One region of the Ornithinibacillus sp. 4-3 genome, then DNA from elsewhere that is predicted to be linked to it. Evidence: riboswitches for the same ligand, from Rfam matches in the RefSeq annotation. Region 1 holds a riboswitch; the other holds the start of a gene.
The links. Region 1 has a riboswitch for cobalamin ahead of AB4Y30_RS17345 (ribonucleoside-diphosphate reductase subunit alpha). Riboswitches for the same ligand answer to the same signal wherever they lie in the genome.

Region 2: another riboswitch for cobalamin. It lies ahead of AB4Y30_RS09415 (DUF4430 domain-containing protein); the one in region 1 lies ahead of AB4Y30_RS17345 (ribonucleoside-diphosphate reductase subunit alpha).

What each region holds. Positions count from the first base shown of each region.
Region 1 covers NZ_CP162599.1:3,621,274-3,625,496, reverse strand. Annotated here, with positions in the region: gene AB4Y30_RS17350 (LysR family transcriptional regulator) at 1-898, shown strand, start outside; cobalamin riboswitch at 1,221-1,406, shown strand; gene AB4Y30_RS17345 (ribonucleoside-diphosphate reductase subunit alpha) at 1,566-3,800, shown strand; gene AB4Y30_RS17340 (flavodoxin) at 3,785-4,223, shown strand, end outside; gene AB4Y30_RS17335 (ribonucleotide-diphosphate reductase subunit beta) at 4,212-4,223, shown strand, end outside.
Region 2 covers NZ_CP162599.1:1,925,725-1,929,947, forward strand. Annotated here, with positions in the region: gene AB4Y30_RS09405 (RNA polymerase sigma factor SigX) at 1-503, opposite strand, end outside; gene AB4Y30_RS09410 (ECF transporter S component) at 781-1,284, opposite strand; gene AB4Y30_RS09415 (DUF4430 domain-containing protein) at 1,291-1,704, opposite strand; cobalamin riboswitch at 1,868-2,058, opposite strand; gene AB4Y30_RS09420 (ATP-binding protein) at 2,125-3,885, opposite strand; gene AB4Y30_RS09425 (response regulator transcription factor) at 3,885-4,223, opposite strand, start outside.

The sequences.
Region 1 (4,223 bases):
GGAATTAAGACAAATTAAATATTTTATTGAAGTGGCGAAACGAGAGCACGTCACAGAAGCGGCAGATGCATTGCATGTGGCGCAATCAGCAGTCAGCCGGCAGATTTTTAATTTAGAAGAGGAGCTAGGCGTAGATCTCTTTATTCGCAAAGGAAGAACCGTCAAGCTAACCCCTGTTGGTAAGGTGTTTTTAGAACGCATGATACATGCGATGAATGTTATCGATAATGCAACACAAGTAGTTAATGAATATCTAGATCCTGAAAAAGGAGTAATTCATATAGGATTCCCAAGTAGTTTAACAACATATATTCTACCAACAGCTATTTCTGCATTTCGTGAAAGGTACCCAGATGTTCAGTTCTCTTTAAGTCAATATGCTTATCGAGGTTTAACAGAAGCGGTGGCATCAGGAGATGTAAATATTGCGTTACTTGGTCCAGTGCCAACAAATTTAAAGGATATGGAAGGTACTGTATTATTTAATGAAAATATGGTTGCATTACTTCCAGCAAATCATCCTTTAGCAAATAAATCATCTATTGCTTTATATGAATTAAAAGAAGATTCCTTTGTGTTGTTTCCTGAAGGATTTATTTTGAGAGAGCTTGTTGTGAAAGCATGTATGCAAATTGGCTTTGAACCAAAAGTCTCCTTTGAAGGAGAAGATATTGATACTATTAAAGGCTTGGTTTCAGCCGGCTTAGGTGTATCGATTATTCCAGAGATCACACTCGTTGACACACTGCCACGGGAGACAGTTATGATTCCAATAAAAGAACCAAAGTTTACAAGGACTGTAGGAATGGTTGTGCCAACAAATCGTCAGCTACTTCCAACAGAAAAATTATTTTATGACTTTTTACAAAATTATTTTGCTCATTTGGAAAATTTCTAGTGATTTATGTTATGATTTGAAAGTCGAAAAAAGAACGTGAAACAACCAAAATTCCTTGGTAGGGATTTGAAAAGCTATCTTAACTTTTAAGTGCATAAAGAAAAAAGAATTTTTAAAACGCTTGAGGACAAGTGCACTGGAGCATAAAGTGGATTTCTTTAGCAAAACACCCTCATTTCAGACGAAAAAGTTTTGAGAAAACTTACTAATTTTCCGCTATTAGAAAATTAGTTTTTTAACAATAGAATCTTGCAATCCTATTCTGTCTATGATAGTCTTTATATACAACATATTGTGAATGTTGACTAAATTAAATACTATATATTGTGTTATGAGTTAAGGTGATGGTTAAGCCATCTTAAAAGGGAATCCAGCTAAATCTGGAACTGTCCCCGCAACTGTAAGTGCTGATGAAAAGGAAAAATCCACTGTATCAATCAAGATATGGGAAGGACCTTAGTAAAGAGAAGCATGAGTCAGGAGACCTGCCATAACTTTTGGTTTCATTTCTTCGGGGCGTAAGAACATGAGACGATGGAGATAGGTATGTGCAAACTAGAATATTTCTGTCGTTTTATGCTGTTTATTTTAAGCTGATAAACGGCTTTTTTCATGGAAAAAAATCATTGTTTCATACTATTTATTTTAAATGAGGGAGTTGACTCAGTTGACTACAGCGACTGTTTTAAGCAAGGAACACATTACATCTATTATTAACCAAGCAGCAGAGGGATTACGTATAGATACGAAAGATTACATAGAAAAAGCACTACGTGTGGTTACAGATACAGTAACTGACGATCAAGTAACAGATACGTTAGTGAAGAATGCTTTAGAAAACATTGATGAGGCAAATCCGGATTGGACTTATTTTGCAAGTCGTATTTATTTATTACGTCTTTATAAGGAAGCGGCAAAGCATCGCGGTTATGATGCAGACGAAAAATATGGAGACTTTTTTGAATTAATTACAACATTAACGAAAAAAGGCATTTACACAACAGCATTTATAGAAAAATACACAGAAGAAGAAATTCGTGACCTTCAAACTGTAATTGATCCAGCACGTGATTTATTATTTGATTACCTTGGACTTTATACAATTGCAACTCGCTATATAGCAATTGATCATGATAAAAACACATATGAGCTGCCACAGGAACGTTGGATGATTATTGCAATGTACTTGATGCAGGATGAAAAGAAAGAGAAGCGTAGTGAGCTTGTAAAAGAAGCTTACTGGGCATTGAGCAACTTATATATGACTGTAGCAACACCAACAATGACAAATGCAGGTAAAACACATGGTCAACTATCCAGCTGCTTCATCGATACTGTAGATGATAATTTACAATCTATCTATGATAGTAATACAGATATCGCAAACTTATCGAAAAACGGTGGAGGTATCGGTGTTTACATGGGTAAAATCCGTGGACGTGGAAGCTCGATTAAAGGGTTTAAAGGCATGTCAAGCGGGGTTGTACCTTGGATCAAACAGTTAAATAACACTGCAGTAAGTGTAGATCAGCTTGGTACGAGAAAAGGAGCTATCGCTGTTTACTTAGATATTTGGCATCGTGATATTGAGGCATTCCTTGATTTGAAGCTTAATAATGGGGATGAACGTATGCGTGCACATGATATTTTCACAGGTGTATGCTTACCGGATTATTTCATGGAGCAAGTGGAAGCTCGTGGTGATTGGCATTTATTTGATCCACATGAAGTAAGACAAGTGATGGGCTTTGACTTAGAAGACTTTTATGATGAAGAAAAAGGCACAGGTTCTTGGCGTCAGAAATATGAAGCATGTATCGCAAATGAATTTTTATCTCGTAAAATTGTTCCGGCAATCGATATCATGAAACGTATTTTACGCTCACAGTTAGAGTCAGGAACACCATTTATGTTCTATCGTGATGAAGTAAATCGTAAGAACAGTAACCCTGAAAAAGGAATGATATACTGCACGAACTTATGTACAGAAATTACACAAAATCAGTCTCCATCCCAATTTATCGAAGAATATGTTGAAAATGAAGATATGATTGTGAAGAAATATAAATCAGGTGATTATGTTGTATGTAACTTAAGTTCTATTAACTTAGGTAAAGCAGTAACAGCAGAAGTACTTGATCGTTTAATTAAAATCCAGGTTCGCATGCTAGATAATGTTATTGATATTAATACATTACCAATCAAGCAAGCGACATTAACAAACCATAAATATCGTGCGATTGGACTTGGTACATTTGGTTGGCACCACCTATTAGCTCTAAAAGGCATTAGCTGGGAATCAGATGAAGCTGTCGCATACGCAGATGAGCTATATGAAAAAATTGCTTATTTAACGATTAAAAATAGCATGGAATTAAGTAAGGAAAAAGGAAGCTACCCAGCATATGCAGGTAGTAAATGGGAGTCAGGAGCTTACTTCACAGAAAGAAATTATGACTCAGCAGAATGGCAAGAGCTTGCAGCTGACGTAGCAGAGAACGGTATGCGTAATGCTTATTTAATGGCAGTTGCACCGAACTCTACAACAGCAATGATTGCTGGATCAACAGCAAGTATTGACCCAGTATTTAAGCCATTTTACAGCGAAGAGAAGAAGGATTTCCGTATCCCAACAACAGCACCAGATTTAGACCATAATACGTATGATATTTATCGTCGTTCTGCATATATCGTAGACCAAAGATGGTCTGTTAAACAAAATGCAGCACGTCAGAAGCATATCGATCAAAGTATTTCCTTTAATTTATACGTGCCAAATACGATTCGTGCATCTGTTCTCTTAGATCTTCACTTACAAGCTTGGAATGAAGGATTAAAAACAACTTATTATGTTAGATCAACCTCAAATGATGTTGAGGAATGTGAGTGGTGTCAAAGTTGAGGGCTATCGTAGCGTATTTATCTTATAGTGGCAATACACAGGAAGTAGCAGAAATCATTACCGAGCAATTAAGAGAAGATGGTATGGATGTTGATACACACCGAATTGGCATTGATCACTATGTGGATGCTTCGAAATACGATTATATCTTTCTAGGAACATTCACATGGGATTATGGATGTACTCCAGAAGAAGTAAAGGATTTTATCTTAGAAATTGGTTATAAACCAGAAAATGTAGCAGTATTTGGAACGGGAGATACCCAATTTGGAGAAGAACAAGATTTTTGTAGAGCGGTAGATAAGCTTGTTCACTTTTACAATAGTAAATGGGAAGGCTTGAAAATCGAACAATCTCCAAGAGGGTACCAGGAATCATATATTGAAAGCTGGCTAGAAGGAGTTTTAGAAGATGTCAAAACTT
Region 2 (4,223 bases), 1.7 Mb from region 1:
AGCCAATATTTTTTTAACGTCTTTAATGCTCGATGCTGTGTTGTTTTTACCTTGCTTTCACTAAATCCTAAGGCTTCAGACGTTTCTTTAATTGAAAAATCATGAATAAATCTTAAAATTAGTACACTTCGTTGATCCACTGTACATTTATCTAAATATGCATATAGCTTCTGTGCATCTTCATTTTTCTCTGCTATCTCTTCAGGTAATGGAGCTAGGGTTGGAATAGAATCACCCTTTTCTCCCCAATCAAAAAACTCTAAAAAACGAGCACTTTTACGCTTTTGTGAACGAAAATAATCAATTGTTACATGACGAGCAATGGAGAAAATCCAAGTTTTTTCACTACTATCTCCTCTAAAGGAATCCCAAGATTTAAGTATTCGTATATAAACCTCTTGAACAAGGTCTTCGGTAGTTTCTTTATCTTTAACCATATAAAAGACAAATCGATATAACTCTTGATGATAATCATCGTATATTCGATCAAAAGTATTTTTCATAAGGTCCTCCATTAATCTCACTATATATGTCGTAATAACCTTATATAATGTTACATTTTTATCTAACTATATCATAAATATTTTCACATCTAAATGGATTACTTAGATTCATATTTTTCTAAATATACGTGTTCAAAAAGGACCGTCATCGGTTAAATTCGCAACGTTCTATTTCAACACCGATACTAGCATGATGTGTCATTTTTATTGGACTTTTTGAACAGCCTCTAAATAAAAAAGTTCAGGCCTCTTATATAACGAGAGACTGAACTTTGATTTATTGATGAAAATAATTGCTTGCATATCTCTTTATTAAATAAGCGATAACTGGATAAAGTAACGCCATGAAAATACCATTACCAATGGCATGATTTGTATCATGCGATAATCCCATTACATAATAAGGCCAAAAATGCCCTGTTACCTGATAGGTCATTAAAGAGATTACAAAACCATAAAAATATCCCGCAATAATGGATAAAATTACTAATATATAAATAGGAATTTTCTTAAAGTATCTTCCAAGTAGACCAGATAATAGACCAATAAGCCCCCAGGAAATAATCTGAGCAATTGCCCACATTCCCATTCCCAAGGTAAGGTTGGATAAAATTGTAATCAATAAGGCTAGAATCACTGCAGCAATACTTCCTAACATTAAACCCGCGATCATAATAATTACTGTCGCAGGCTGAAATCCAGGAATAAATACAAATAAATTTCGACCGACAATAGCAATTGCTGCTAGAAAAGCTAATAATGTAATTTTATAAGTATTCACGGAACATTATTCCCATGATTGTAAATCGAGATTTACTTTATCGCCTGCAGATAATTCAAATTCAGCAGCTCCTACCATAGGCATTTCATCATTCACAAAATACATCCATGCTTTCTTTTCACTTTCATCTGCTTCCAAACCATCAACAGCAGTAATCATTCCGCCAGTTTCTTCAATTTCGAAGTTTTCCTTTAACACGTCCATTAAAATGGCTCCTTCTTCAAAAGATACTTCTTTCTCTGTAAGTACTGTGTCTCCCTCATCTTGAGAAATTGTAATAACCGCTTTCTCTTCAGCAGATTGTTCTGTGTTATTTGAGTTATCATTCGTTTGATTTTGGTTTTCTTCTGTAGAAGAACACCCTACTAATAACATAATTGTAATAAGTAATGACAACATTTGTAGTAAACTTTTTTTCATCTTTTACACTCTCCATCCTATATCTTTAATCTTTTTATGTAAATTCTGGATAAAATCAAAAAACAGCTAACTCGTCTAAGAGCTAGCTGTTTGACAATCTGAATTATTTCATGCACAAAAATATGCAAACCTCGTCTTGCCAATAGCTCTTTCCTCGGAGTTATTGATACAAATAGATTTTGGCAGGTCTTCTGACTTGTAACATCTAACCTACTTTAAGCCCTTCCCATATACATGTATACAGTGGTTTTGCTTATTTCGTAGTTACTTACAGTTGCGAGGACAGTTCTAGATTTTCACTAGATTCCCTTTTACAGGATGTTCAAAAAGTCCAACAAAAAAGACCTTTTCGAACACGTATGTTTATCGTAAATAAACCAAAATCTAATCCATATAAAGTTGTTATTAAAAATATTCTACTTATTCCTTTTGTTCTGGAATACTAAAACTAAAGGTTGTGCCAATATCTACCTTACTTTTTACAGTAATATTTCCATGATGTGCTTCAACAATATTTCTAGCAATTGCTAAGCCTAGGCCTGTTCCTTTTTTCATTCTCGTTCTGGATTTATCCGCTTTATAAAAACGTTCAAAAACAAATGGCAAATCATCTTCTGGGATTCCTTTTCCAGTATCCGCAATATCTACATACATTCCTTCATGGTTATACTTCACAATAATCTCCACGTTTCCTCCTGACTCCGTGTGATTAATCGCATTATCAATCAGGTTAGTAAATACTTGTTCAATGCGGTCGATATCAATAAAAGCATCCTTTTTCGTGATTTGTTTTGTTAGCGTAAGCTCAATTCCATTATCATTTGCACTTCCTTTAAATTTCTTATAAATTCGGTCAACAAATGATTCTACTTCAATGATTTCTTTATTCAATTGAATATGTCCCGCTTCCATTCTTCCCATATCCAATAATTCATTAACTAAACGTCCCATACGTAAAGATTCTTCATAGATAATTTGTGCTAACTCATTTTTGTCTTCTTTTGTTTCCGCAATATCGTCAACAATTGCTTCACTATATCCTTGAAGTAAGGCAATTGGAGTACGTAATTCATGGGATACATTGGCAATAAAATCTTTACGAAGCTTATCTAATCTTCTTTCTTCTGTCATATCTCGAATTACTGCTACAGCACCACGAACATTCTTCTGATCATATAATGGCGTCATAATCATAACCCAATTTCTACCTTGTAAACTTAGTTCCTGAAGTACTTCCTTCTCCCCTTGAATGACTCTAGTGAAGATTTCTTTTAATTCTTCAGGTAATTGATCATTGTCAGAACCTACTGGGAGGCTATTTTCATAATACCAGTCTTCAATAAACTTTTTCGCAGGCGGATTAACCACCATAATATTTCCTTCACGATTGAGTGTAATTACACCATCAGCCATGGAATGAACAATTCTAGATAATTGCTCCTTCTCCTGCCTTAACGCATTAATATGAAAGTCTAATTGTTTACCCATCTTATTAAATGCGATAGCTAATTCACCAATCTCATCATGTGTTAGAATAGGAACTTTTGTTTTAAATTCTCCTCTTGCTAAATCAAATGCAGCTTCTCGCATTTTGATAAGTGGTGAAGTAATCCGTGTAGATAAAAAGAAAGCAAATATAGTTGTTAAAATGATTGCAATACCAGCTGCTAAGAAAATAATTCTAGTTGTTTCTGCTCTTGTTTGATCAATCATATCTAAGGATTGGAAAATAAAAATTGCTCCACTATGATGAGCAACCGGGGTACCAACAACCATGATTTCTTCACTTTCATCTGGTAGCATAATTTGCTTATGTAAATCTTCATTATTATTTAGTACTTTTTCAACATCTTCATTATTTATAAACCATTCATCATCTATTTCTAAAAGTCCTTTATTTGCTGAATCTGACAGCCAAGATGTTCCATCATTAAATACTATCATTACCCTGCTTGCAGGATCTTTAATTCTTTCTGTCATTTCAAATATAACTTGATCTTCCTCATGCTGCTCCACCATATAAGAAACCTTAGTTGCGTTTTGCAGCATTGCTCTTTCTGCTTCTTGCACATGGAATCCTTCGAAAAATTGCAATAATAGCACAGTTAAAATAAAAAGAACAAAGGAAACTAGTAATAAGATAGTTATTGCTAGTTTCCCAACAACGCTACGCCAAAACATTATTCATCATCTACCTCTAATTTATATCCGACACCCCAAACAGTTACAATCATTTTCGCAGCATCTTCTGAAACACTCATTAATTTTTCACGTAAACGTTTAATATGTGTATCTACTGTACGAAGGTCACCAAAGAATTCATAATGCCAAACTTCTTTTAATAAATCCTCCCGCTTGTAAACTTTATCAGGAGATTGAGCTAAAAAGCATAATAATTCATATTCTTTAGGTGTTAAACTAACCTCTTTACCATGTGTTGTGACCCGGTATGCATCTAGATCAATGGTAAGGTGTGGGAAGGCGATAATATTTTTTGAAGACATATCAGCCTCTACTAA